Regions from separate parts of the Streptomyces sp. NPDC058371 genome, predicted to be linked through region 2. Evidence: riboswitches for the same ligand, from Rfam matches in the RefSeq annotation. Region 2 holds a riboswitch; each other region holds the start of a gene.
What was found. Region 2 has a riboswitch for cyclic di-AMP ahead of ACFWM2_RS35620 (M23 family metallopeptidase). Riboswitches for the same ligand answer to the same signal wherever they lie in the genome.
Positions count from the first base shown of each region.

Region 1: linked by a shared signal. The riboswitch ahead of ACFWM2_RS22020 (transglycosylase SLT domain-containing protein) and the one ahead of ACFWM2_RS35620 (M23 family metallopeptidase) in region 2 are both predicted to bind cyclic di-AMP.
Region 3: linked by a shared signal. The riboswitch ahead of ACFWM2_RS02440 (peptidoglycan DD-metalloendopeptidase family protein) and the one ahead of ACFWM2_RS35620 (M23 family metallopeptidase) in region 2 are both predicted to bind cyclic di-AMP.
Region 4: linked by a shared signal. The riboswitch ahead of ACFWM2_RS10885 (C40 family peptidase) and the one ahead of ACFWM2_RS35620 (M23 family metallopeptidase) in region 2 are both predicted to bind cyclic di-AMP.

Region 1 covers NZ_JBHXJC010000007.1:144,872-151,754, reverse strand. The annotation lists gene ACFWM2_RS22030 (CocE/NonD family hydrolase) at 1-2,187, shown strand, start outside; gene ACFWM2_RS22025 (hypothetical protein) at 2,238-2,561, shown strand; cyclic di-AMP (ydaO/yuaA leader) riboswitch at 2,832-2,991, shown strand; gene ACFWM2_RS22020 (transglycosylase SLT domain-containing protein) at 2,995-3,732, shown strand; gene ACFWM2_RS22015 (HAD family hydrolase) at 3,836-4,648, opposite strand; gene ACFWM2_RS22010 (FAD-dependent oxidoreductase) at 4,923-6,125, opposite strand; gene ACFWM2_RS22005 (ATP-grasp domain-containing protein) at 6,356-6,883, opposite strand, start outside.
Region 2 covers NZ_JBHXJC010000018.1:49,286-56,168, forward strand. The annotation lists gene ACFWM2_RS35605 (GNAT family N-acetyltransferase) at 1-2,345, opposite strand, end outside; gene ACFWM2_RS35610 (HPr family phosphocarrier protein) at 2,568-2,849, shown strand; gene ACFWM2_RS35615 (GntR family transcriptional regulator) at 3,076-3,780, opposite strand; gene ACFWM2_RS35620 (M23 family metallopeptidase) at 4,005-4,769, opposite strand; cyclic di-AMP (ydaO/yuaA leader) riboswitch at 4,782-4,941, opposite strand; gene ACFWM2_RS35625 (M16 family metallopeptidase) at 5,175-6,563, opposite strand; gene ACFWM2_RS35630 (M16 family metallopeptidase) at 6,560-6,883, opposite strand, start outside.
Region 3 covers NZ_JBHXJC010000001.1:567,226-574,108, reverse strand. The annotation lists gene ACFWM2_RS02460 (MBL fold metallo-hydrolase) at 1-299, opposite strand, end outside; gene ACFWM2_RS02455 (Glu/Leu/Phe/Val dehydrogenase dimerization domain-containing protein) at 578-1,768, shown strand; gene ACFWM2_RS02450 (TetR/AcrR family transcriptional regulator) at 1,831-2,451, shown strand; gene ACFWM2_RS02445 (SGNH/GDSL hydrolase family protein) at 2,639-3,424, opposite strand; gene ACFWM2_RS02440 (peptidoglycan DD-metalloendopeptidase family protein) at 3,688-4,539, opposite strand; cyclic di-AMP (ydaO/yuaA leader) riboswitch at 4,544-4,703, opposite strand; gene ACFWM2_RS02435 (tyrosine-protein phosphatase) at 5,296-6,093, shown strand; gene ACFWM2_RS02430 (DUF6126 family protein) at 6,122-6,238, opposite strand; gene ACFWM2_RS02425 (helix-turn-helix domain-containing protein) at 6,268-6,883, opposite strand, start outside.
Region 4 covers NZ_JBHXJC010000002.1:728,369-735,251, reverse strand. The annotation lists gene ACFWM2_RS10915 (adenosylmethionine--8-amino-7-oxononanoate transaminase) at 1-96, opposite strand, end outside; gene bioB (biotin synthase BioB) at 89-1,303, opposite strand; gene ACFWM2_RS10905 (8-amino-7-oxononanoate synthase) at 1,463-2,596, shown strand; gene ACFWM2_RS10900 (DUF397 domain-containing protein) at 2,618-2,842, opposite strand; gene ACFWM2_RS10895 (helix-turn-helix domain-containing protein) at 2,852-3,709, opposite strand; gene ACFWM2_RS10890 (ATP-binding protein) at 3,963-4,418, shown strand; gene ACFWM2_RS10885 (C40 family peptidase) at 4,723-5,196, opposite strand; cyclic di-AMP (ydaO/yuaA leader) riboswitch at 5,200-5,400, opposite strand; gene ACFWM2_RS10880 (hypothetical protein) at 5,739-6,047, opposite strand; gene ACFWM2_RS10875 (ATP-dependent Clp protease proteolytic subunit) at 6,055-6,690, opposite strand.

The sequences.
Region 1 (6,883 bases), on a different contig from region 2:
GCACGCGTGTGGCGGCCGCTGACCGACGAGCCGGTACCGGCCCTGCTCGAGTACCTCCCGTACCGCCTGACGGACTGGACGGCGCCCCGCGACTGGCAGCGCCATCCCTGGTACGCCGGTCACGGCTATGCCTCCGTCCGGGTGGACGTCCGCGGTCACGGCAACTCCGAGGGCATGCCGGCGGACGAGTACGCGGAGGTGGAACTGGCCGACGGGGTCGAGGTCGTCAACTGGCTGGCGGCCCAGCCCTGGTGCAGCGGACGGGTCGGCATGTTCGGCATCTCCTGGGGCGGCTTCAACTCGCTCCAGATCGCGGCCCGCGCGCCCGAACCGCTCAAGGCGATCGTCACGGTCTGCTCGACGGACGACCGCTACGACAACGACGTCCACTACATGGGCGGTTCCGTCCTCGCCGTCGACATGCACGCCTGGGCGTCGACCATGCTCGCCTTCGTCTGCCGGCCGCCCGACCCGGCGTACGTCGGCGAGGTGATGTGGCGCGACATGTGGGTGAAACGCCTGGAGGCCGTCGACCCCTTCATCCACACCTGGCTGGACCACCAGACCCGGGACGCGTACTGGCGGCACGGCAGCGTGTGCGAGGACTACGGCGCGATCCGGGCGGCCGTCCTCGCGGTGGGCGGCTGGCACGACCCGTACCGGGACACGGTCCTGCGTCTGGTGGAGCACCTGCCGTCCGACCGGGTACGGGGACTGATCGGCCCCTGGTCCCACCAGTACCCGGACCGGGGGCTGCCGCCGGGCCCGGCGATCGGTTTCCTCCAGGAGACGCTGCGCTGGTGGGACCACTGGCTGAAGCCGGGGTCCGAGGGCGGAGCCGGGCCGACGGAGGACGGGGCGACGGAGGACGGGGCGACCGGGGACGCGGACGCCGAGGCGGGGGACACGGGGCAGGCAGGCGCCGGCACCGGTACCGACGCCGGCGGGGCCGGGGTCGGGGTCGGTACCGGGGAGCCCCGCGATGGTGTGACGACGGGAGACGGGACCCGTGCGGCCCGCGCCGACGCGATCACGGAAGACGGTGCCCGTGCGGGCGGCACCGGCGTGACCACGGAAGGCGAGACACCGGCCGCCCGCGCCGGCGTGATGGCCGAGCCGCTGCTGCGCTCGTACATCAGCGACTCGCATCCGCCGGCCACGGTGTACCCGACCCTGCCCGGCCGCTGGGTGGGCGACGACGCGTGGCCCTCCCCCGCGGTGACCCCGGTCGCGTACGCGCTGGAGGGCGCGCCCGTGCCGGTGCGCTCGCCGCAGCACACCGGCCTGGACGCCGGCCGCTTCTTCCCCTTCGGCAACGACGCCGACCTGCCGCCGGACCAGCGCGAGGAGGACGCGAAGTCGGCGTGCTTCGAGTTCGAGGTGCCGGCGGAGACCTGGGTGCTGGGGCGGCCGCGGGTCCGGCTGCGGCTGACCTCCGCGGCGCCGCGGGGGCAGGTGATCGCGCGGGTCTGCGACGTCTTCCCGGACGGGGCGTCGACGCTCGTCACGCGCGGCGTGCTGAACCTCTCCGCCCGCGAGGGCCGGGACCGGGCGGTGGAGTGGCCGCCCGGCGAGACCCAGGACGTGACCTTCGAGCTGAACGGCATCGGGCACGCCTTCCCGGCGGGGCACCGCATCCGGCTGGCCGTCTCGTCGGCGTACTGGCCGTGGATCTGGCCGCAGCCCGGCTCGGACGCCGGCTTCACCCTGCACCCGGAGGGCAGTCTGCTCGAACTGCCGGTGCGGGCAAGGGAGTCGGACCCGTCCATCACCTTCGAGGAGCCCGAGGAGTCCGCGCCGCTGGGCGTCGTCGTTCCGGCGACGCTGGACGAACCCCGCCCGGAGCGGCTGGTCGTCCGCGATGTGGCGAAGGGCGAACGGCGCCTCGAGGTGGACCCGCGCTACGGTGGCACGCGCGTCTACCCCGACGGCCTGGAGTTCACCGAGGACGCCCTGGAGACCTACACGATCGACGAGTCGGATCCCCTGTCGGCCCGTACCCGTTCGGAGTGGACCGTCCGCCTCCACCGCCCGGAGACGGGATGGGACGCGAGGGTCGAGACCCGCTCCGAAATCACCTGTGACGCAACGGACTTCATCACCTCGAACGAGGTGATCTGCAAGGACCGGGACGAGGTGGTCTTCCACCGGACGTGGGAGAGGAGAATCCCGCGCACGGCTGGGTAGGCACCGACACGGCGGGGACGGGGCGCGGAGGGGACGGGGCGCGGAGGGACATGGCGCGGACCGAGGAATTCCTGATGGGCCTGGACGCGGGGATGCTCGCGTACTTCCGGGAGATGGCCCAGGAGATGGTCACGCGCTTCGGGATCTCGCGGGCGGAGGCCGTGGCACGCATCAACGGGGCGTACGCGGAACGGGAGTTCGCGCCGTATCCCGACCTGATCTGCCACGAGCTCCCGGAGTACTGGGGCTACGGGCTGTACTTCAGGCCCAACGCGGGGCGGCTGCCGGACGACGACCCGGACACGGACCTCTCCGTGTGGGAGGTCCGGCCGGCTCCGGCGAGGGGCTCGGCCGCCTGGACCGTCGCGGAGTAATGCCCGAGTTGCCTGCATCGCCCCTTTGTTTGCGCTTGGTCGCGTGAAATGAGTCACGTCGAAATGGATCAAGCGCCCTGCCCCGCCGAGCGATTTCCCCTTTGCGAAAGGCAAGTTGAGTTTCGCGTTCCGGTCTAATCGGGCGATTTCCCCCGACGTCATGACGTGGCCAAGCGGGGTGCAACGGGAAATCCGGCCTTGTTCCCGACATGTGCTCTCGCATACGTTCGCGTCGATCCGAGCGGAACGCCGAATCCTGCCGCCGCCCGGAACACCCATCCACCCACGCACGGCAGGAGCGGGGGACCCAGGTAAGTCGCCGGTCCGGTCACACCGGAACGGCTCGGGGTTAAGTCGCATGTCGTCGTGCGACCGGGCACCTCCAGCCCGAACCCGACAGCTCACCTCGCAGGCGCCCGAGAGGAAATTCGTCATGGCCGCACGAGGCAAGCACCGTCGTCCCAGAACCTCCCCCCTCACCCGCGGGTTCGTCGCCGCCGGAACGGGCGGAGCCGCACTCGCGCTCCCCATCGTGGGAGCCGCAAGCGCCCACGCCGCCCAGCCGGCCCAGGCCACCACGCAGGCCGTCCAGGCCGCGAAGGCCTCGGTGCCGCAGGTCCAGCTGGTCACCTACCAGGTGGCCGCCGGCGACACCCTGTCCAAGATCGCGCGCGAGCACTCCACGAGCGGCGACTGGAAGAAGATCTACGACGCCAACCGCGCGGTCATCGGCAGCGACCCGTCGACGATCCGCCCGGGCCTCAAGCTGACCGTGGGCACCAAGACCGCCAAGGCGGCCGAGAAGTCCTCCACGGCCGCCAAGACGACGGCGACCTCCACGAAGTCGTACGCGAACAACCTGGACGGCTGGATCAAGGAAGCCCTGGACATCATGGCCCAAAAGGGCATTCCGGGCACATACGACGGTATCCACCGCAACGTCATCCGTGAGTCGTCGGGCAACCCGCTGGCCATCAACAACTGGGACTCCAACGCCGTGGCCGGTACGCCGTCCAAGGGGCTCCTCCAGGTCATCGCCCCGACGTTCGCCGCCTACCACGTGGCCGGCACGTCGATGGACCCCTACGACCCCGTCGCGAACATCACGGCCGCCTGCAACTACGCCGCCGACAAGTACGGCTCGATCGACAACGTCTTCGGCGCCTACTGAGCAGCCCTCGGGGCCTGCTGAGGACGTCTTCGCGACCCGGCGATAACGTCTTCGCGGCCCAGGGGAGAACGCCTTCGCGACCTGTGGAGGACGTCTTCGCGGCCTACGGAGCGGGAAACAGCCGTTCCAGGACCGCCGCGATGCCGTCCTCCTCGTTCGACAGGGTGATCTCGTCGGCGACGGCCCTGAGTTCGGGATGGGCGTTGGCCATGGCGACGCCGTGGGCGGCCCAGTCGAACATGGGGATGTCGTTGGGCATGTCGCCGAAGGCGATGGTCGCGGACGGCGGCAGACCCAGGTGGTCCGCGGCCAGGGCCAGACCCGTCGCCTTGGTCACGCCACATGGCTGGAGTTCGACGGTGCCGGGGCCCGACATGGTGACGGTCGCCAGCGAGCCGACCGTCATCCGGGCCGCGGACGCCAACTCGTCGTCGGTCAGGGTGGGATGGCGCAGCAGCACCTTGCTGATCGGCTCGGCCCAGAGGTCGTCACGCCGGCGCACCCGCACCGCGGGGAGCGTGGGGTGCGGCATCAGATAGCCGGGCTCGATGAGCGTGAGCCCGTCCACCCCGTCCTGGTCCACGGCCGCGTAGACCTGCCCGACCTCCGCCTCGATCTTGCCGAGCGCGGTCTCGGCCAGTTCCCGGTCCAGGGTCACCGACCAGAGCAGACGGCCGGCTCCGGCGTCGTACAACTGCGCGCCCTGGCCGCACACCGCGAGGCCCTCGCTGCCGAGTTCGTCGAGCAGCGGGCGCACCCTCGGCGTGGGGCGGCCCGTCACCACCAGGTGCCTCGCCCCCGCCGCGGCCACTCTCATCAGCACGGCCCGCGACCGGCCGGAGAGGGTGTCGTCGCCGCGCAGCAGCGTTCCGTCCAGGTCAGTGGCGATGAGTGAATATGCAGTCGGAGCGGCCATGATCCGAAGAATACGGATCGAACGTCTCAACGGCCCGGCGTGAACCGGACGACGTCCGGTATCCCGTCCGTCACGCCGTACCTCGCCGCGGCGGACCGAAAATGATCAACAAATGCCCCGTCGGGCGCACTTGAACCGGCGCCGAGGTCTTCGCCGGGCGCGCTTGTTCCCGCGTCCGCCATCGGGGCGCTGTTCCTCCCCCTCGCGCCTTCGCGTGACCGCCCCCTTCGGGGGCTCGGGTCCCCCGGGACATGAACGCCCCGGGGTGTGCCCCTCAGCCGTGCGCCGACGCCAGGTGGTCGGCCAGCCGCGGGGACGCGAACTCCGTGCCGCACACGAACCGCATCACCGGCCCGTACGAAGCGGCCGCCGGCAGCCCTGTGAAGTAGAGGCCGGGGACGGAGGAGCGATAGCCCGCGCCGAGCCTGGGCGTGCCCCGGCTCACCGCCAGCTGCGTACGCAGCTCGTGGCCGAGGAAGTCCATCGCCGCGATGTCCACCCGGTACCCGGTCGCCGCGATCAGGTGATCGGCCGCCAGCTCCTGCGTCCGGCCGCCGAGGGTCTGCACGGCGAGGACCGGGCGGCCGTCGCTCGTGCCGGCGCGGACGATCCGCTGGACCTCGCTGACCTCGACCTTGCCCTCGAAGCGGTCGCGCAGCCACCACGCGCCGAGCGGACCGAGGATGCGGCGGACCAGGAAGTGCCGTGCCTGGGGCGGGAGATAGCGGTAGGGGTGGGGGTAGTAGCTGAGCGCGTACAGCGACCAGGCGCGGCCGAAGGGGGACTCCGGGCGCAGCCGGGGCTGCTGCCACGGGGGCGCGCCGAAGGCGACCGCTCCCTTGCCCCGGGCCACCACACGCACCTGCGCACCGGCCTCCGCCGCGAGGGCCGCCGTCTCCAGAGCGGACTGGCCCGCGCCGACGACCAGCAGTTCCTTGCCGGAGAAACGGCTCAGGTCGTGGTGCTGAGAGCTGTGGGAGACCGGGCCCGCCGGAGTGGGTCCGTCGCCCGCGGCGCCCGCGAGCTCCGGGGGCAGGTGGGCCAGCCCGGACAGACCGGTCGCGACGACCACCGCCCGCGCCGTGAACAACTCCCCCGAGTCCAGCTTGAGTTCGAAACCGCCGTCGCTCCCGCGGTCCACCGCGACCACCCGCACCCGCTCAAGACCGGGCACGAGTCGCTGCTGGAACCACTCCCCGTACCCGATGAACGTCTCCACCGGAATGATGTCCTCGTCCGTGACGAGCCGCGGTGTCCCGGACGCGTCGCAGTAGTCGAGGAGCGTGTGCCCACGCCCGGGCGCGTCGATGTTCGACGCGGCCGGGGTCGACTTGAGCTGCATTCCCTCGGGCATGTGGTCGCGCCAGCTCACCATCGGCTCGCCGAACACACGTACCGGAATGCCGCGCGCCCGCAGATGGGCGGCGGTGGACAGGCCGAACGGGCCGGCGCCGATGACTGCTACCGGATGCATCACGAAGTCCCCTCCCCAGAACGTACTGCGCCGCGCGGGTTCGCGCGGTCGTGCCAACTTCGTGTCGTACTGCTGTGCTTCTCTCGTCTCGTACTGCCGCGATTCGCTGGTGTCGTGCCGCCGTGATTCTTTGCTGTCGTGCTGCTGTCGTGCTGCTTTCGTGTCGCGCTGCCGTGCTGCTGTCGTGTCGTGTCGTGTTGCCGTGCCTTTTCGGTGCGCGGTGCCGGTGGCCGCTAGGCGGTCGAACCGGCGCCGCTGCCCCGGCGGTTGGTCCGCCAGAGCTGATACAGATGCTTCGCGCCGGGCCGCACGAAGCGCGCGAGCATGGTGAAGAACGGCCGCAGGTCGTCACCCGCGAGCCAGGCGAGCTCCGTACCGCTCGCGCGGACCGGCGCGTGCGGGGTCGTGTAGCCGCTGCGTCGGTACGCGAGCAGGGCCGGCAGGTCGATGTTCTCCACGACATAGCGCCGGCCGGGCTGCTGGGCACCCTTCGGGACCGCGCGGCCGGTGAGATCCAGGTGCAGGGCCCGCACCACGTCGATCCCCGACTCGCTCTCGAAGAGGCGGAACTGGGCGCCCATCCGGGGGTTGAAGTCGAGAAGCTTGTACGCCCCGTCACGGCGGTCGAAGCGGAGGTCGAGGTCGATGACGCCGGTGAAGCCGATCTGTTGGATGAAACGCGCGGCGAGGTCCGCGAGTTCCGGATTGTCGACGACGTACGCGTTCGCCGTCATGCCCGCGTGCGGCGGCCAGGAGCGGAC
Region 2 (6,883 bases):
CCGAGGTCGGCGCGGTGGCGCAGGTGCGGGGCGGTGGCCTTGAGGGCCACGGGGTAGCCGAGGGTGCGCGCGGCCGCGGCGGCCTCGTCGGGCGTGGGCGCGGGCAGCGCACGGCGTACGTCGATGCCGTACCGCCCGAGCAGGGCGCAGGCGTCCGCCTCGCCCAGCGTCAGCCCCTCCCCGCCCGCGAGCAGCCCGTCGATCAGCTCGGCGGCGCCCTTCTCGTCGATGTCCTCGTACTCGGGGACCTTGCCGGGCTCCGCGACCTCGCGCCGCCACTGCGCGTAGTTCACCGCTTCGGCGAGGGCGCGGACGGCCCGCTCGGCGGCGGGGTAGGCGGGGATGAGACGGGAGCCGGCGGTCCCGGGGTCACGGAGGGCCTGGGGCGGTGGAGGCGTGGTCTCCGGAGGTGCAGCTGCCGTGGAGGGCCGCTGCGGTACGTCCTCGGCCTGCGCATCGGGTGTTTCCACCGGAGCTCTCGGCGCGGTGCTGGCGGCGGCGGACAGGGCCTCGGCGAGCCCGCCCAGCTCGACGTGGACCACCAGGACCGGCTTCGCCGGAGCCGCCGCGGCGGCCGAGCGCAGGGCCTCGGCCAGGGCCTCGTCGGCCGCCGACTCCTCCCCCACCGCCGGGATGGCGGTCACGACCACGGCGTCGCACGTGTCGTCGGCCAGCGCCCGGGCCAGCGCGCGGTGGAAGTCGTCGGCCGAGGCCGCCGTCGTCAGATCCAGCGGGGAAAGCGGCCGCAGCCCCTGAGCCAGACACGCGTCGTACGTGAGCAGCCCCAATGATTCCGAGTTGCCCAGGATGGCCACCCGGGGGCCGCGCGGGAGCGGCTGGCGGGCCAGCAGGAGGCCCGCGTCGACGAGCTCGGTGATCGTGTCCACCCGGATCACGCCGGCCTGCCGCAGCAGTGCGGAGACGGTCGCGTGCGGCAGCCGCGTGGCCCGTACGGCATGCCCCTGGGGAGTGACCGCGTGCCGTGCGCCCTGCACCACGACCAGCGGCTTCGCCGCCGCGGTCCGCCGGGCGAGCCGGGTGAACTTGCGCGGGTTGCCGATGGATTCGAGGTACATCAGGGCGACATCGGTGTCCGGGTCGTCGTACCAGTACTGGAGTACGTCGTTGCCGGACACGTCCGCGCGGTTGCCGGACGAGACGAAGGTGGACACGCCGGTCACGCCGGTGACCCCGCCGCCGCGCCGCTGCAGCCGGGACAGCAGCGCGATCCCGATCGCGCCGGACTGCGCGAACAGGCCGATCCGGCCGGGCGGCGGCATCTCCGGCGCGAGCGAGGCGTTGAGCCGCACGTCGGGTGAGGTGTTGATGACCCCGAAGGCGTTCGGTCCGATGATGCGCATGCCGTACGTCCGCGCCTGGCGCACCAGCTCGCGCTGGCGCTCGCGCCCCTCCGGGCCGCTTTCCGCGTACCCGGCGGAGACGACCACGAGGCCCTGCACTCCGTGCTCACCGCACTCCGCGACGACCTCGGGCACCAGCGGTGCGGGAACGGCGACGACCGCGAGGTCGACGGGCTCGGCGATGTCGCGGACGGAGCGGTGCGCCGGGACCCCGTCGAGCTCCTTCCCCTCGAGGGCCCTGTTCACCGCGTACAGCCGCCCGGCGAAACCGGCGGCACGGAGGTTTTCGAGGACGCTGCGGCCCACGCCGCCGGGTGTGCGGCCCGCGCCGATCACGGCCACCGAGCCCGGCGCGAGCAGCCGCTGCACGGACCGCGCCTCGGCGCGCTGCTCCCGGGCCCACTGCACCGCGCGCGAGCGGTCCGTCGGCTCCAGGTCGAACTCCAGCCGGACGACGCCGTCCTCGAAGCTGCGCTTCTGGGTGTACCCGGCGTCCGTGAACACCTTGATCATCTTGTTGTTGGCGGGCAGCACCTCGGCGGCGAACCGGCGGATGCCACGCTCCCGGGCCACCGCCCCGATGTGTTCGAGGAGTGCGGAGGCGACGCCGCGTCCCTGGTGGGCGTCCTGCACGAGGAAGGCGACCTCGGCCTCGTCCGCGGGGGCCGAGGCGGGCCGGCCGTCCGCACTGATGCGATCGAACCGTACGGTGGCGATGAACTCGCCGCCGATCGTGGCCGCGAGTCCCACCCGGTCCACGAAGTCGTGGTGCGTGAAGCGGTGGACGTCCTTGGCGGACAGCCGCGGGTAGGGCGCGAAGAAGCGGTAGTACTTCGACTCGTCAGAGACCTGTTCGTAGAAGCTGACCAGGCGGTCGGCGTCGTCGACGGTGATGGGCCGGACGCGCGCGGTACCGCCGTCGCGCAGCACCACGTCGGCCTCCCAGTGGGCGGGGTACTCGTGCCGATCCGACGAGGTCTGCATGCGCCCCAGACTACGGCTCGCGTACGACAACAGCGCGGGGCAGGCTTGGGGTGGCGCACACCCCCCGGGGGCACCCGCGGAGTGTGCGGCACAGACATCCTGGGGGTTGTCCCGGGGAGTCGAAGGTCCGTCCGGGCCCGGGCCCAAGGCCCGCTCCGGGCACGCTTCACCGTATGGGACACTGGTCTAGACAACCCTGAAAAACCTGAAGGGCAGCATCGCATGGCTGAGCGCCGCGTCAACGTCGGCTGGGCCGAGGGCCTCCACGCCCGCCCCGCCTCCATCTTCGTCCGGGCGGCCACGGCCTCCGGCGTCCCCGTGACGATCGCCAAGGCGGACGGCAACCCCGTCAACGCCGCGTCGATGCTCGCGGTCCTCGGCCTGGGTGCCCAGGGCGGCGAGGAGATCGTCCTGGCCTCCGACGCGGAGGGCGCGGACACCGCGCTCGACCGTCTGGCCAAGCTGGTCTCCGAGGGGCTCGACGAGCTTCCCGAGACCGTCTGAGCTCGCTCGACTTCACGCCGGGGCTGCACGGCCCCGGCGGAAGCGGCCGCGCGCCGCGGGGGCTTCTCCCTTAATGGTGGCGACCACCGACGCCACATAAGAGATTGTCCCGAACGCACATCGAAGGGCTCGTCCGGTATTCCGGTCGAGCCCTTCGGCCTTTCCATTCTGCGGGCAGCAAAAATAATCCCCCGCGAATTACTCCTCTTTGTATACGGCGCTTTTGTTAATGCCGCAGGCCCGTCATGTTTACGGGATGTTGCGAAGTCCTCACACGGTCCGGGCGGTCCCCGCTATCCCCGCGCCCGGGGAAACGAAGGCGGTGCGCCGCGCTCGCCCGTTCGGTGTGCAGCGCGGTGATCGCGCGCGCCCGCTCGCTGTCGCCGCGCGCGACGGCGTCCACGATCCCGCCGTGCTCCGCCCAGGACTCCGCCGGGTTGGCCGGCGCCTCCACCGCGTACATCCAGGCGATCTTGTGCCGCAGCTGGGCGAGGGTGGACGTCAGCGCGGGGCTGCCGGACGCCTGTGCGAGCGTCTCGTGGAACCAGCCCCCCAGGGAGCGCAGATCGTCGCTGTGGCCCCTCCTGGCCCGCTCCTGGCCCAGTCTGACCAGGCCTCGCAATACCTTGAGGTGGGCTTCGGTGCGGCGCTGTGCGGCCCGGGCGGCGCCCAGCGGCTCCAGGAGCATCCGCATCTCCAGCAGGTCCGCGGCCTCCCGCTCGTTCGGCTCCGCGACGCACGCGCCCGCGTGCCGCCGGGTGACGACGAAGCCCTCGGCCTCCAGGGTGCGCAGCGCCTCGCGCACGGGGACGCGGGAGACGCCGTAGCGCCGCGCGAGCAGTTCCTCGGTGAGTCGGCCGCCCCGCTCGTAGACACCCGCGACGATGTCATCACGGATCGCCGTGCATACCGAGTGCGCCGGAATGCGCATGAGCGGACCTCCGCCTTAATCCTCGCGAAACGCCGTCGATTGACGCTTGTTCAGTGACTCTATTGCAGAGAGACGGAATTTCCGATGGCGGACCGGAATCCATGGATATTTTTTGGACAGCGGACCGTTCGAAACGGCGAAGGCCCCGGCTCTATGAGCCGGGGCCTTCGAAGTCCGTACGCGGTCGACCGGGCGCACGCGTGCGCGCGCCCCGCGGGCCTGTGTCAGACGTTCACGCCGTGCGAGCGGAGGTAGGCGACGGGGTCCATGTCCGAGCCGTACTCGGCCGTCGTACGGGCCTCGAAGTGGAGGTGGGGCCCGGTGGTGTTGCCGGTCGAGCCGGAGAGGGCTATCTGCTGCCCCGGGGTGACCGTCTGCCCCACGGAGACACCGATGGACGACAGGTGGCCGTACATGGTGTACGTACCGTCGTGCATCTTGATGACGATCTGGTTGCCGTACGCGCCTCCCCAGCCGGCCGTCACGACGGTGCCGGAGCCCACGGCGTGGACGGCGGTGCCGGACGCGGCGTGGAAGTCCACACCGGTGTGGCTGCCGGAGGACCAGAGGCTGCCGCCGGTCTTGTAGCCCGTGGAGACGTACGAGCCGGTGATCGGCGAGACGAAGGTGTTGAGGCGCTTGCGCTCGGCGGCGCGGGCGGCACGGGCCTTGGCCTCGCGCTCCTTCTCGGCCTTCTCCGCGGCGCGCTTCCTGGCGGCCTCCTCGGCCTTCTTCAGCGCGGCGGCCTCCTCGGCCGCCTGCTGCTGGGCGGCGGCCTGCGCGTCGATCTGGTCGGCGACCGAGTCGCCGATGGTGACGGCCTGGGTCAGCCCGGTCTGTTCTACGGAAGTGTCCGCGGCGAATGCCGGAGCGGCCAGGGTTCCGATGACACCGGTGGTGGTGAGCACTGCGACGCCTGCGGCGTTCTTGGTCGTACGGGTGAGCCTGCTCGGACGACGGTGCTTCCCGGTGGCACGGGTGAACGCCATGAAGGGGCTGGTCCTTTCCTTCCTTCTCGCCTACCGGGTTAGCTGACGGGTTCGGAGCAGGAAGGTCTCCTACGGGACCCTTCCAGGAAGGGCGCCCGATTCACCCCAGGGACTGCGATGGGTCCCCGGCTCCCCTGGCTCGCGCCGTACGGGGACTCGGCGATGACTGTCCGGTGCCGCGGACGCGGCGCACTGCCTGACGAACAGCCGGACTGACGCTAAACGGGACATCTTTCAATCGACAAACGGATCACGGCTTTTGTAGTGCATGCCACAGGGCAGATGCATGATCAACCCATCAATACGGACATATTGAGGGCGAGTCCGGGCAAGCCACTCCGAAGTACGGACAAAGAAGGGCCCAGGCGACTCTTCAGTCACCTGGGCCCGTTGGGAGTTGTCGCTCTACTCCGCGGTCACGACGCTCACTTCACCGATCCCGAGGGCTCGTACGGGCTCCGCGATCTGTGCCGCGTCGCCGACGAGGACGGTCACCAGCCGGTCCACCGGGAAGGCACTCACAGCGGCCGCGGTGGCCTCCACGGTGCCCGTCGCGGCGAGCTGCTGGTACAGCGTCGACTGGTAGTCGTCCGGCAGGTGCTGCTCGACCTGGTCCGCCAGCGTGCTCGCCACGGCCGCGGCCGTCTCGAACTTGAGGGGCGCGACACCCACCAGGTTCTGTACGGCGACATCGCGCTCGGCGTCCGTCAGGCCCTCCGCCGCGAGGGTGCGCAGCACCTTCCAGAGGTCGTCCAGCGCCGGGCCGGTGTTGGGCGTGTCCACGGAGCCGCTGATGGCGAGCATCGCGGCGCCCGTGCCGTCGGGAGCGGACCGCAGCACCTGGCCGAACGCCCGCACGCCGTAGGTGTATCCCTTCTCCTCGCGCAGGACGCGGTCCAGGCGCGAGGTGAGGGTGCCGCCGAGGCAGTACGTACCGAGCACCTGCGCGGGCCACACGCGGTCGTGCCGGTCGGCCCCGACGCGGCCGATGAGCAACTGCGTCTGGACGGCGCCGGGCCGGTCGACGATGATCACGCGGCCCCGGTCGTCGGCGGTCACCGGCGGCACCGGGCGCGGCTCGGCGGACGAGCCGGTCCAGGCACCGAGCGTGTCGGCGAGCAGCGCGTCGAGATCGACACCGGTGAGGTCACCGACGACCACGGCGGTGGCCGTGGCGGGGCGAACGTGCTTCTCGTAGAAGGCGCGTACGGCCGCCGAGTCGATGGCCTGCACGGTCTCCTCGGTGCCCTGGCGAGGGCGCGACATGCGCGAGGTGACCGGGAACAGCTCCTTGGAGAGCTCCTTTGCGGCGCGGCGGGCCGGGTTGGCGGTCTCGTGCGGGATCTCGTCCAGCCGGTTGCGGACCAGCCGCTCGATCTCGCTGTCGTCGAACGCCGGTGCCCTCAGGGCGTCGGCGAGCAGCCCGAGGGCCTTCGGCAGGCGCGACACCGGGACTTCGAGCGAGAGGCGCACACCGGGGTGGTCGGCGTGCGAGTCGAGAGTGGCGCCGCAGCGCTCCAGCTCGGCGGCGAACTCCTCGGCGGAGTGTTTGTCGGTGCCCTCGGAGAAGGCCCGGGCCATGATCGTGCCCACACCGTCGAGACCGGCCGGCTCGGCGTCCAGGGGCGCGTCGACGAGCACCTCGACGGCGACGACCTGCTGACCGGGGCGGTGGCAGCGCAGCACCGTCAGGCCGTTGTCGAGCGCGCCGCGCCCGGGGGCCGGGAACGCCCACGGCCTGGCCTCGCCGGCCTGGGGCTGCGGGTGGAACTCCATGCTCGCGAGCTCGGTCACTTCGCCGACTCCTCGTCCTCGTCGGTGGCTTCGGCGGCCGCTGCGGCTTCCGCCTCTTCGGCGGCTGTCGGCTCGTACACGAGCACCGCGCGGTTGTCGGGCCGCAGCCGGGCCTTGGCGATCTCCTGCACCTCTTCGGGGGTGATGGAGAGCACGCGCTGTACGGCGGTCAGGGCGAGCTGGGGGTCGCCGAACAGGACGGCGTACCGGCACAGTTCGTCGGCGCGGCCCGCGACCGTGCCGAGCCGGTCGAGCCACTCGCGCTCCAACTGGGCCTGGGCGCGCTCCATCTCCTCGGTCGTGGGGCCCTCCGCGGCGAA
Region 3 (6,883 bases), on a different contig from region 2:
CAGGTGATCCGCAGCCCGCTCACGGGAGGCTTGGCGAGGTCGGCGACGGTCGTGGGGTGCACGGGCACCGTGCCGGCCGGGGCGCGGTGGGCACGCTCCTCCTTGCGGAAGAAGACCTTCGCGAGCTCGATCATGGATCCGTCGGGGCGGATACGGGCACCCTGCGGATTCTGGAAGACACCGTCCGCGAAATTCGGCGATCTGCGGATGCGCTCCATGCGCTCGCCGGCAGGATCCGCGCCGAAGGCGGCGGGCCGCAACGAGCGAAGCCCGGAGCTCAGGGAACGGAAACCGGTCACGGCTACCTCCAGGTGGAGTCGGTCTGGCATTCCATTATGGTCCGCCCCGCCGACAGCGCCGGGTCCAGCGGGTGACAACGCGGTGTCCGCGAGGTACGGGGCGCGGATGCCCCACGGACCACACCCGCCCCCGGGTCCGATCAATCGTTCGACTGTCAACGTTGACACAGGAGTCACGCACTCCGGATACTGACCCGCGATTCAGTTGCCGTCGTCAGCCGCCGGCCGCGGCCACCGCACCGGAACACCACAGGGCACCGCCCGAACGAGGAGACCGCATGACCGCCCGCGACGACGCCCCGCTGCTGACGCTCACCTGGACCGACCACGTCACCGGACGCCAGGGCCATCTCGTCGTCGACCGGCTCGTACGGGGCGTCTCCAGCGGCGGGCTGCGGATGCGGGAAGGCTGCACGCTGGAGGAGGTCGCCGGACTCGCGCGCGGGATGACCATGAAGGAAGCGCTCCACTACAACCCCGAGGGCCAGTACGTCCCCCTGGGGGGCGCCAAGGGCGGCATCGACTGCGACCCGCAGAGCCCGCAGGCGTACGGCGTGCTCGTGCGCTACCTGCGCGCCATGCGCCCGTACATCGAGAGCTGCTGGGCCACCGGGGAGGACCTCGGCCTCAGCCAGGACATGGTCGACCGGGCCGCCACCGAGGCGGGGCTCGTCTCGTCCATCCAGGCGGTGTATCCGCTGCTCGACGACGAGGCGACCGCACGGCGACGGCTCGCGGACGCCTTCGCGGTCGAGGTGGACGGCATCGGGCTCGACGAACTGGTCGGGGGCTGCGGTGTCGCCGAATCCGTGCTCGCGGCCCTGGACCGGGCGGGCGTGCCGTACGCGGGCACGCGCGTGGCCGTGCAGGGGTTCGGCACGATGGGCGGGGCGACGGCGCGGTTCCTCACGCGCGCGGGGCTCACCGTGGTGGCCGTCGCCGACATCAAGGGCACGATCGGCAATTCGGAGGGGCTCGACATCGACGCCCTGCTCGCCGCGCGCGACGCGTTCGGGACGGTCGACCGCGGCGCCCTGCGGCCGGCCGACCGTGAACAGCCCGGTGACGCCTGGCTGTACACGGACGCCGAGGTCCTGGTCCCGGCGGCCGTCTCGTACGCCGTCGACACCGACAACCAGCGGTGGATCAAAGCCCGTTGGATCGTCGAGGCGGCCAACATGCCCGTCCTGCCCGCGGCGGAGGCGCTGCTCGCGGCGCGCGGGGTGACCGTGCTGCCGGACGTGGTCGTGAACTCCGGTACGAACGCCTGGTGGTGGTGGACCCTGTTCGGCGACATCGGCCCGCACGCGGACGAGGCGTTCGCCTACACCCGGCGCTCGATGCGCGCCCTCATCGACCGCGTACTGGCCCGCGCCGAGGCCGACGGCACGACTCCCCGGGCCGCCGCGCAGGCCATCGTCGCCGACCGGCTGCCGGTGATCGCGGAGCGTTTCGGCTGGTACCGGTGAGCCTCCCCGGGGGAGTCGGCCCCGCGCAGCCGGGGTGGCCCGCGACGGATTAGGGTTGCCGCGTGGCGAGAGTGCGGTTGAGTGTGGGCGAGCGGCGCAAGGATCTGCTGCTGGCCGCCATCGAGCAGATCGAGGCGCGGGGCATCGCGGCGGTGCGGATCGCCGATGTGGCCGCCGCGCTCGGCGTGAGCAACGCACTGGTGCTCTACCACTTCTCGACCAAGGAGAAGCTGGTCGCCGAGGCGTTCACGTTCGCGGCCGAGGACGATCTCGCCCGGCTGCGCAAGCTGCTCGGCCGTCGCACGTCGGCGCTACGGCGACTGCGGGCGGCCGTGCGCTGGTACGCGCCGACCGGTCAGGCCAAGGGCTGGCGGCTGTGGATCGAGGGCTGGGCAGCGGCACTGCGCGAGCCGGTGCTGCGGGAGGTCACGCAGGATCTCGACCGGCAGTGGAAGGCCGCGATCACCGAGGTGATCGCGGAGGGCGTGGCCGCGGGCGAGTTCCGCTGCCCCGACCCCGCGAGCGCCGCCCTGCGCCTCACGGCCCTGCTGGACGGGCTCGCCGTACAGATGACCGCGTATCCCGGTGCGGTCTCGCAGGCGCGAACACAGGAGTGGGTCGACGAGGCACTCGCGCGCGAACTGGGGCTGGAGCGCGAGGCGTTGACCGCGGCGACACGCTGAGTCGTTCACAAGTCCGGGCTTCCGCGCACATGTTGCGCACCCCGGTCACCCACCCCGCTTCGGAGCCTTCCGGGACGGCGACCGGTCCCGATGCGCACGGGCAACCGCGCCCGGGCCACCGCGCCGAGATCGGCCGCGACGTGATGAGTCGCGACGTGGTGGGCCGCGACGTGGTGGGCCGGCCGCCTCAGACCGCCGACGCGATCCGCATCTTGATGTCGTCCGGCGACAGACTCCCCTTCGCCGCCACGTGGTCGCCGGAGGACTCACCGCGCAGCCGGCGCCCGATCCAGGGCACCAAGTACTCGCGCGCCCAGTGGATGTCGTCCCGGCGGACCTCCAACGTGCCGCGCGGCGGCAGTGGGGGCCAGGCCTGGTCCGGATCCGCCGGGACCTCCAGGCCGAGCACCTGGCCCGCGCGCAGCGCGACCCGGGTGTGGCCCTCGGGCGAGAGATGGAGTCGGTCGCCGTCCCAGGCCCGCCGGTCCTGGACCGTCTTGAGCGACCACAGGTCGAGCACCGGACAGCCGTAGCGGTCGGCGACGGCCCGCACATGGCCGTTGTAGGTGGCGATCTTGCCGCGCAGATGCTTCAGCACGGGCACGCCACGGGTGTCGAAGCCGGTCGTCACCAGAACGGCGCCGACGGCCGAGGTGAGGTCGGCGATCGCGCGCTCGAAGCGCTCGGCGACCTCGTCGGGGTCGGTGCCCGGCCGGATGATGTCGTTGCCACCCGCGCAGAAGGAGACCAGGTCGGGCGCGAGCTCCTTGGCGCGCGGGAGCTGCTCCTCGACGATCTGGTCGAGCAGTCTGCCGCGTACGGCGAGATTGGTGTAGCCGAAGTCGCCCTCGGGTCGCCGGTCCGCGAGCAGCACCGCGAACCGGTCGGCCCAGCCGACAAAGGCCCCGTCCGGACCGGGATCGCCGACGCCTTCGGTGAAGCTGTCCCCCACCGCCACGTACGACCCGATCACTGATCTGTTGTCACTCTTCGAATCGTCTGCCACATCGGCCCATGATTCACCTTCGGATGTGACCTACGCGACCGTATTAAAGGGTTGACGCGCGGTGACAAAAGCCACTCTTCAAGTATTGGTCAATCCGGAATAAGGGCGCACTCGGGGACAGTTGACGAACCTCAACGCCCCGAGTCCGATCCGGGATGGCAGACCGCGCCCGGCACACCGAAGGCCGGCCCCGGGGATCAGGGGGCCGGCCTTCGGAGGCGGTGCGGGCGTCAGCCGACGGTGACGCCGTGGGCGCGCAGGTACGCGACCGGGTCCACGTCCGAGCCGTAGTTCGGCGTGGTGCGGATCTCGAAGTGCAGGTGCGGACCGGTGACGTTGCCGGTCGCGCCGGACAGGCCGAGCTGCTGACCGCCGGTCACCGTCTGGCCGGTCGAGACGGAGAGCTGGGACATGTGGCCGTACTGCGAGTACTGGCCGTCGGCGTGCCGGACGATGACCTCGTTGCCGTAGGCGCCGCCCCAGCCGGCCGAGACGACGGTGCCCGCGGCGACGGACTTGATGCTGGTGCCGGTCGGGACGACGAAGTCGACACCGGTGTGGTAGCCGCTGGACCACATGCTGCCCGCGGTCTTGTACGAGGTGCCGATGGTGGCGCCCTGGACCGGCAGGGTGTAGCCGGAGGCGGCCGCGGGCTTGGCGGGCGCGGTCTTGGTCGTCTGGGTCGACGTGCCGGACGACTTGGCGGCCGGGGACGCGGCCTTCCCGCCGAGCGTGAGCTTCAGACCCGGGTGGATCAGGGCCGGGTCGCCGCCGATGACCGTGCGGTTGTCGTCGTACAGCTTCTTCCAGCCGCCGCTGACGTTCTGGTCACCGGCGATCTTCGAGAGGGAGTCGCCGGCCTTCACCGCGTACGTCTTCGTGGAGGCCTTCTCGGCGGCGTCCGGAGCCGCGGCGGCGGCCTTCTGCGGAGCCGAGGACACGGCGGACGCCGGAGTGGCGGCGTGCGCGCCGGTGGCCCCCATCAGCGGCAGCGCGAGCGCGGCGCCACCGGTTCCGGCGATGGCGATCGAGCGGGAGAAGCGCGGGGACTTCGGACGGCGGTGCTTACCCTTCGCGGGCATGGGGATTTCCTCTCCGGCGCCTGCGAGGTGAGCTGTCGGGTGCGAGCTGGAGATGCTCGGTCGCGCTTCGCGCGGCTTGACCCCTAGCCGTTCCGGAGACCGGAACAGGCGTGGTACCTGTGGGTCCCCCGCTCCTGCCGTACACGGGTGGGTGTGCGGGATTCCGGGCGGCGGCAGGATTGGGCGTCCGTCCGGAGTGAGGGCGAACGTAAGCGAGATGAGAGCGCGTCGACAAGCTTGTGGGTTTCCTGTGCACACCGCTTTCTTGATCCATGCCCGAATTACCGGTCACTGTCCGTGGATGGGTGATCTTGTCGGGCAGGTAATCCCCAGGTAAATCGGGCAGGTTGGAAAATCCGCGCCGCGACGCATTGTCACGAATATGACGCTGCTCACGCGCTCGCGACCCAGATGCCCTTATTCCGTGGGCAGTTGGACCGAAGCCGACAAACCGCCCAGAACAGCCAGATGCCACGAAGGCGAACAATTACCGCATCAAGGTCGCCGGCCGCTCCGCCCGCAACCCGTGACACAGCGGCGCCTCGCCTCGGCGGACCTCGCCCTCGATCTCTGCCATCAGTCCCCCCACAGATCCGGACAGGTGCGATCAGACACCGACATTCTCGGGGGTTCCCCGCCTCGTGGGCGACGCCTGTGGACAACTCATTGCCCCAGGAACCCATGTCGTATCGTCGAGAGCGCACCCCGTCGGCGAGCGCGCAGAGCTGCGCCGACGGACGAATGGGAGGAGCCCCCGTGACGCAGCAGGTCCCGTCGACCGAGCCGGAGCTGGCAGCAGTGCGCAACTTCCGCGACGTGGGCGGCCTGCCCACCGTGGACGGCCGACGGGTGCGATACGGGCGGCTGTTCCGCAGCGGTCACCTCGCACACGCCACGGAGGAGGACGCCGCGTTCCTCGCCTCCCTCGGGCTGCACACGATCTTCGACTTCCGCAACGCCGCGGACCAGCGCCTGGAGGGCCCGGACGTCGAGCTGCCCGGCGTCCGGAACGTGAATCTGCCGCTGACCGACCCGGCCGACGGCGCCGAGTTCTGGAAGATGGTCCGCGACGGCGACATCGACCAGCTGCGCGCGATCCTCTCGGACGGCAAGGCGGCGAACCGCATGATCGGCTCGTACCGGAGGATCGTCAAGGAGCGCACGGCCGAGCACTCCCAGGTGCTGCACGCGCTGGCCGAGGACAGCGTGCCCGCGCTCATGCACTGCGCGGCGGGCAAGGACCGCGCGGGCCTGTCGATAGCCGTGACGCTCCTCGCCCTCGGCGTCGAGCGCGACGCCATCCTGGCCGACTACCTGGAGTCGAACGCGGCACACCGTCGCTACAAGGTGCATCGCAGCAGCTCCTCCGCCTCCGCGTACTCCCCGGAGGTCATGGAGCTGCTCAGCCCCCTCTTCGACGCCCGCGCCGAGTATCTGAACACGGCCTTCGAGACGATCGAGGCGACCTGGGGCGGAGTCGACGTCTATCTGGAGCAGGCGCTGAGGATCACCCCGGAGCTGCGGGACCGGCTGCGCGAGCGGCTGCTCGACTGACCCCGCGGTGACCGGCGGCCGGCGGCGGCTACTGGTTCTGCGCGCCCAGCGTGAAGAGCAGGTAGACGAAGGCCGCGAAGAGGTGGCCCACGGCCACGTAGATGAGGAGCCGCACCCACAGCGCGCGCGGGAACTTCTCCTCCATGACCCGCCGTGCGGGCTCGGTGGGTTCGGTCATGACGTCTCTCCCGGGGTGTGGTGCTCCGTCGCCGGGCCGAGGCACAGCGCGGCGGTGGGGCTCTGCAGCAGGGTGTGTACGAAGAGCAGCTCGGCCCCGTCACGATCGGCGGCCGCGATGCGGTGGGGGGTGCCCGAGTCGAAGTGCGCGCTGTCGCCCGGCGCGAGGGCGTGGGCCGTGTCCCCGAGCCGCAGCCGCAGCCGCCCCCTGAGGACGTACAGCCACTCCTCGCCGGGGTGGACACGCACGATGTCGCCCTGCGCCCCGTACGGGACGTGCACGCGCAGTGCCTGCATTCCGCGTCCGGGAGCGCCGGCCGGCCAGTAGGTCCAGCCGCCCGCCTCGCTCGGTTCCACGTCGGCGGCCCGCACGACGGCGTCCCGCTCGGCGACCGTCTCGCCCAGCAGCTCCGACACCGTCGTGCCGTAGATACGGGCGAGCGCGAGCAGCATCGGCAGCGAGGGCTGGCGCTGCCCGGTCTCCAGTCGGGAGAGATGGGCGGGCGACAGTCCGGCGGCGCGGGACGCCACCTCCAGGGTCAGCGAGGCCCGGCGCCGCAGCGCACGGAGCTGGGGCGCGACGACGGGAAGTCCGTCGGCAGCCCCCGACTGG
Region 4 (6,883 bases), on a different contig from region 2:
GACGAGCGGCTCCTGCCGGCCCGGCATCGGACCGTACGGATGCCACACATGGCGTCGGTCGAGGTCGAGCAGCTCGCGCACGGACAGGTCAGGCATTGGGCGCGAGTTCCGTTCCGGCGCCGCGACGGCGTACGGCGACCAGATCCGTACGCGCCTCGTTCACCTGCGGCGCGGCGGCGGACCCGCAGACCCCACCGCCCTCGTGGGAGCAGCCCGCCCCCTCGTGCGATCCGCACCCGGCGTCTTCGCCGGACCCGCATCCCGCGCTCGCGTGCGAGCCGCAGCCGGCGCCCGCCGGCACCCGGTGCTCCGGAAGCGTCACCTCGCCCGCGCCCTCCACCTCGAACCCGGCGTCCGCGATCATGTCCAGGTCCGTCTTGCCGGCCTGGCCCTCACTCGTGAGGTAGTCGCCGAGGAAGATCGAGTTGGCCAGGTGCAGCGCCAGCGGCTGCATGCTGCGCAGATGGACCTCGCGGCCGCCGGCGATGCGGACCTCGACGTCCGGGCAGACGAACCGGACCATCGCCAGGATCCGCAGACACCGCTGAGGCGTCAGGTTCCACTCCTTGGCGAGCGGCGTGCCCTCGAAGGGGATCAGGAAGTTCACCGGGACCGAGTCGGGGTCGAGCGCGCGGAGCGCGTGGACGACGTCCACCAGGTCCTCGTCGCTCTCGCCCATGCCCGCGATCAGACCGGAGCAGGCGGACAGGCCGGCCGCGTGCGCCTTCTGGACCGTGTCCACCCGGTCGGCGTACGTGTGCGTGGTCGTGATGTCCCCGTACGTCCCCTCGGACGTGTTCAGGTTGTGGTTGTACGCGTCCGCGCCCGCGTCGCGCAGCCGCTCGGCCTGGCCGTCGGAGAGCAGGCCGAGGCAGGCGCACACCTCGACGGCCTCGTTCTGGTCCTTGATCGCCTTGATGGTGTCCGAGACCCGGTCGACGTCACGGTCCGTCGGACCGCGCCCGCTCGCTACGAGACAGACCCGCTTGGCGCCCCCGGCCAGCCCCGCCGCCGCGGCCTGCGAGGCCTCGTCGGGCTTGAGCCAGGTGTACTTCAGGATCTCGGCCTTCGACCCCAGCCGCTGCGAACAGTACGAGCAGTCCTCGGGGCACAGGCCCGACTTGAGGTTGACCAGATAGTTGAGTTTCACCCGCCGGCCGAACCAGTGCCGGCGTACCTTGCCGGCCGCCGCCACCACATCGAGCAGGTCGTCGTCGGAGGTGGCCAGCACGGCCAGCGCTTCGTCCCGGCTCGGCAGTTCGCGCCGCAGCCCCTTGTCCACCAGCGTGTTCAGCAGGTCCATGAGGCACGATCCTGGCCTATGCGGCGGCTCCGGGCCAAGGAGAGATTGCACAACAGAGACGGTTCGAGGTGTGGGTATTGCCACATCCTGGGTGCCCGGCCGGACGGCTAGGGTCTGTGCACTGCCTACAAAACGACACCAGGGCCCGGAGGCGCCAGCATGGCCGGATCGCCGTTCTCGTGGATCGACGAGCAGGCGCACCAGCGGCGCCGGGCCGGCCTGGTCCGCACGCTGCGCCCGCGCCCCGCCGACTCCCCGCTGCTGGATCTCGCGAGCAACGACTACCTCGGTCTCACCCGGCACCCGGAGATCACCGGGGCGGCCGCGGAGGCCGCGCACCGCTGGGGAGGCGGCGCCACCGGCTCGCGGCTCGTCACCGGCACCACGGAACTGCACGGCGAACTCGAACGCGAGCTCGCCGACTTCTGCGGCTTCGAGTCCGCGCTGGTCTTCTCCTCCGGATACGCCGCCAACCTCGCCGCGGTCACCGCGCTCGCGCCGCACGGCTCCCTGGTCGTCTCCGACGCGGGCAACCACGCGTCGCTGATCGACGGGTGCCGGCTGGCCCGTGGGACGACGCAGGTCGTGGCGCACGCCGATCCGGACGCCGTCCGCAAGGCGCTGGGCACCCACGAGGGACCCGCGATCGCCGTGTCCGACACGGTCTTCTCGGTGGACGGGGACGCGGCGCCACTGGCCGGACTCGCCGCGGCCTGCCGTGAGTACGGCGCTGGACTCGTCGTCGACGACGCGCACGGGCTCGGGGTGCTCGGCGACGGCGGACGGGGTGCCGCGCAGGCGGCGGGTCTCGCGGGCGCCCCCGACACCGTCGTGACGGTCACGCTCTCCAAGTCGCTCGGCAGCCAGGGCGGCGCGGTTCTCGGCCCCGCACCGGTCATCGACCACCTGGTCAACGCGGCCCGGACGTTCATCTTCGACACCGGTCTCGCCCCCGCCGCGGCGGGGGCGGCCCTCGCGGCGCTGCGCCTGCTGCGCCGCGAGCCGGAGCGCGCGTCACGGGCCCGGGAAGTGGCGACGGCCCTGCACACCCGCCTGACGGCCGAGGGCCTGGAGGCGGTACGACCGGACGCCGCTGTCGTCTCCGTGCGGGCGCCGTCCCCCGAGCGGGCCGTCCGGTGGGCGGCCGACTGCCGTACGGCGGGACTCGCCGTCGGCTGCTTCCGGCCGCCCTCCGTGCCCGACGGTATCTCCCGGCTGCGGCTGACCGCCCGCGCGGATCTCACCGACGGGCAGATCGACCACGCCGTACGCGTGATCAGCCGTACGAGGTGAACGGTTCGAAGGGCTCGGGGGTCAGCTCAGAGCGGCGATGAAACCCTCCCAGGCGGCGGGGCCGAAGAGCAGGGCGGGTCCTGTCTTGTTCTTCGAGTCGCGGACGGCGACCAGTCCGGCCCCTGGGCCCGGTCCTGGTCGCGCGGTCTCGACACAGTTGTTCATTCCGGTGCTGCGGCTGCTGCGCAGCCAGTGCACGCCGTGCAGAGAAGTACTGGAAGCTACGTACCGAGGCATTGCGGACATGGTGCCTCCTTACGCGCCGTCACGTATCGCGGCGATGTAGTCCAACGAGTCCTTGGGCGAAAGGGCGTGGAACTGAAGGGCGTTGAAGGCCTCGCTGTAGGCCTGGAGGTCTTCTTTCCGTTCGAGGTAGAGGCTACTCGTCATGTGGTCAAGAACAACAACGTCCAGATCAGTTGTGTTCGGAAATGAGAAGATAACGAAAGGCCCGCTGATGCCGATATGCGCGCCGGCGGCGAACGGCAGCACCTGAAGTCGCACGTGAGGAAGGTGTGCCGCCGCCAGCAGACGCGCCAGCTGCCGTTCCATCACCTCGCGCCCGCCGACCGTCCGGCGCAGCACCGCCTCGTCCAGTACGGCGGTCAGTTCCAGCGGCGGATTCGAACGCAGCACGTCCTGCCGGGCCAGCCGTACTTCGACCAGCGCGTCCAACTTGCGCTCCTCCAGGCCGTCGACGGCGGCCCGGGTCACCGCACGGGCGTACTCACGCGTCTGCAACAGACCCGGCACTACTGAGGTCTCCAGCGTGCGCATTCCGCTGGCCTGGGACTCCAGACTGATGAAGTCGCGGTACGTGGGCGGCAGTACACCGCGGTAGGCGTGCCACCAGTGATGGCGGCCGTTTCCCTCGGAGCCGGCCAACCCGACCAGTAACTCGCGCAGTTCGGGGTCCGCCACCCGGTACGCGTCGAGCAGCAGGCAGACGTCGGCCGGCTTCACTCCGCTGATGCCGGTCTCGATACGGCTCACCTTGGACTGGTGCCAGCCGACCAGGCGGGCCGCCTCACCACTGGTGAGGCCCGCCGCGGCGCGCAGACCGCGCAGCTCGGCGCCGAGCTTGCGGCGCCGCACCGCTGGACCGTGTTGCATGGCCGTCTCCTTCCGCCCGGCACGCGGCCGTCACGGCGACGGTAGAGGATGAGCAGGGAGCCCGCCCAAATACGGTCGGTCGTCGGAGAGTTCACCGCTTCGAGCGACAGATATATGCATATCTCCGTGGATCGCCACCCGTGACGCCCCTAGTGATGGCAATCTGGCGCGAAGCACCAAGTCCGGGACCGTACTCGAACCATCCGCTCCGTGTTGTCGGACTCCGGTCCCGTGGGAAAGGGACGACGTCGCCATGGCAGATCACCAGGAAGCATCCGTCACTCTGCCGAGCGATCCCGCCTCGGTCTCCGCGGCCCGAAAATACGTCGCCACCGTGCTGGCCGAGTGGGGCCTGCCGGGCGACACGGAAATCGCCGACACCGTGCGCCTGATCGTGTCCGAACTCGCCACCAACGCCGTCCAGCACACGCTCGGGCAGTCGCCCACCTTCACGGTGGACCTCTGTCTCGACCGTGACGAGCACCTGCGCATCGGGGTCACCGACAGCCATCCGCGCTTCCCGAAACGTTTGCCCGCGGCCGTTCAGCAGGACAACGGGCGGGGCCTGGTCATCATCCGCTGGCTGACCGCCGAGTGCGGAGGCAAGCTGACCGTCCGGCCCACCCGTGAGGGCGGCAAGACGGTCGCGATCCAACTGCCGTGGTCGCTCCCCGCGGAGCCGGTGACGGCGGGCCAGCAGGAGCCTTGACACCGCGGCCGACCGACGAGGGCCCGAGTGCGGGTACGTCCCCTACGGGTGTGCTGCGGCGGCTCGGGACCGGAAGCACGGGAAGGGCCGGACGCCAGGACCGGCCGGACCGCAACGGCGCTTCCGTACGCCCGTATGGGTGACGCGACGTCTCTCGCGTGACCGGTGAGGTCGCGGGCGGCGGGCGCAGGGGCTCGTTCCTCGCCCTGCGGGCGCTGGGTGCCCCTGGGGGAGGGCCTGGTCGCCGTGAGGCGGCGTCAGCCCTCCGGGGGCGACGGCACGGGCCGCCACCCCCGGACGCGGATCAGCCGACCCGGCCGTACCAGACGCTCTTCGTCCAGATCTTCTGGAGCTTCACGACCTCTCCGGTCTTCGGGGAGTGCCAGATCCGTCCCTTCCCGGCGTAGATGCCGACGTGGTACACGTTCCGGCCCGAGTGGAAGAACACGAGGTCTCCGGCCTTGCGGTGCGAGGCCGAGACATGGTGAGTCTTGTTGTACTGCGCCGCGGCCGTACGAGGCAGCTTCTTGCCCGCCTTCTTGTACGAGTAGAGCGTGAGCCCGGAGCAGTCGAAGCGACGCGGTCCCGTGGCTCCGTACTTGTACGGGGAGCCCTTCTTGGATGCCGCGATCTGAAGTGCCTTCGTCGCAGGTGTGGCCGCTGCGGCGTCGGATGCGACGCCCGGAACCACGAGGCTGCCGCCCACGGCGGCGATGGTGAGAGCCGAGGCCGTACCGGCCCTGGTCCACAGCGACGGGACACGATTGAGCGCAGTCATGCGCAACCCTTCGTCAGCCGCCTGTGAAGGATGACCTGTCGGATTCGGGCTGGCGAAGTTGCCCGGCCGCTGCTGCGGCTTCACCCCAAGGGCTGCTCGGAACGACTGTTCCGGCGACCCGTCGTGCTTGGGTCCTCCACTCCTGCCGATCCACTCCTGTCGACCGGTCATCCGCGCGGCGGCAGGACTCGGCGTCCGCCCGGATCGCCCCGCCGCTTTGGCGGGGGCTTGTCGTCGGAAGGGATCTTCACCCATGGATGTCTGAAAAACCGAACGGAACCGGGGATTTGTGGGGTTACTCACCACTCACCCGTTCGGGTGGACACCCCCCATTTCGAACGGGGGTTGGGGGTGCCGACCATGCCCGCACCTGCGGCGGAATGCCTCATTCCGCCCGAGCTATACGCGCGTTGCGCAAGTCGTGGGGGCCCTTGAAGGGGGGCGTGTCTACGCCATTGGGGGGTACACCGTTTGGTGCGTTTGTGTCCTGGTCCGGACACCTCGCCGGGCGCTCGTGCGCGGCCGGCGAGGGTGTGGGCGCGTCAGATCTCCGCGTCGGGCGGCACGGTGACGCGAGCGGCCCGGCGTTCGCCGTCCAGAACTCGCAGGGCGCGCGCCAGGGTCGGCGCGTGCACCTCGCTCTCGCCGCGCTGGTGCATCAGGGTGAGCGCGTCGCGGAGTGCCGTCGCCTTGCTCACCAGCGCCTGGGCGGCCCGCAGTCCGCGGTAGGTGTCCCCGGGGCGGGCGGGGTTGATCCGGCCGAGCAGGTCGACCACGTCGAGGTAACGGTCGATCAACTCGGCCTCGGCGCGCGTCAGTGCGGGCAGCGGGGGCAATTCGGGTGGGAGCATCGGCAGTTCACCTCTCGCCGGGCGCGGTGCGCGAGTCCTTGCGGCTCGCGATGATGCGGTCCACCAGTCCGTACGCCACCGCCGCCGGCGCGTCCAGAATCCTGTCCCGCTCGATGTCCGCGGCGACCCGCTCGGGACTCTGCCCCGTGTGCCGCGCGAGCATCTCCTCCAGCATTGTGCGGCTGCGGACCAACTCCTCGGCCTGGATGGCCAGATCGCTCGCCTGACCCTGGATCGGTTCGTGGATCGAGGGCTGGTGGAGGAGGACGCGCGCACCCGGCAGTACGGAGCGTTTGCCCGGCGTGCCCCCGGCCAGCACCACGGCCGCGGCCGACGCGGCCTGGCCCAGACAGACCGTCTCCACGTCGCAGGTGACGAACTGCATCGTGTCGTAGATCGCCGTCATCGCACTCAGCGAGCCGCCTGGGGAGTTGATGTACAGCGAGATGTCCCGGTCCGGGGCCAGATATTCGAGGTGCATGAACTGGGCCGTCACGTCGTTCGCCGACGTGTCGTCGATCGGTGTCCCGAGGAACACGATCCGCTCGTCGAGAAGCTTCGAGTACGGATCCAGCGCCCGGTGTCCCGCCGCGGTGCGTTCGGTGAACTCGGGCAGGACATAGCGGGCGGACGGGCTGTCCATGGCGCACGCCTCCTTGATCGACTGGTCGACATCTGTAAAAAATGTACAGGACGTACGTTAGCCGTCGGAGGGTACTCGCTGACAGCGAAATCCCCGCCGAGCGAGGGCTCGACGGGGACTTCGGTGTCAGCGACCGTTTTCGGTGCGGGCAGAGGTGATCGTCCGCTCCCGAGGCGGTGTCAGGGGCCCGGTT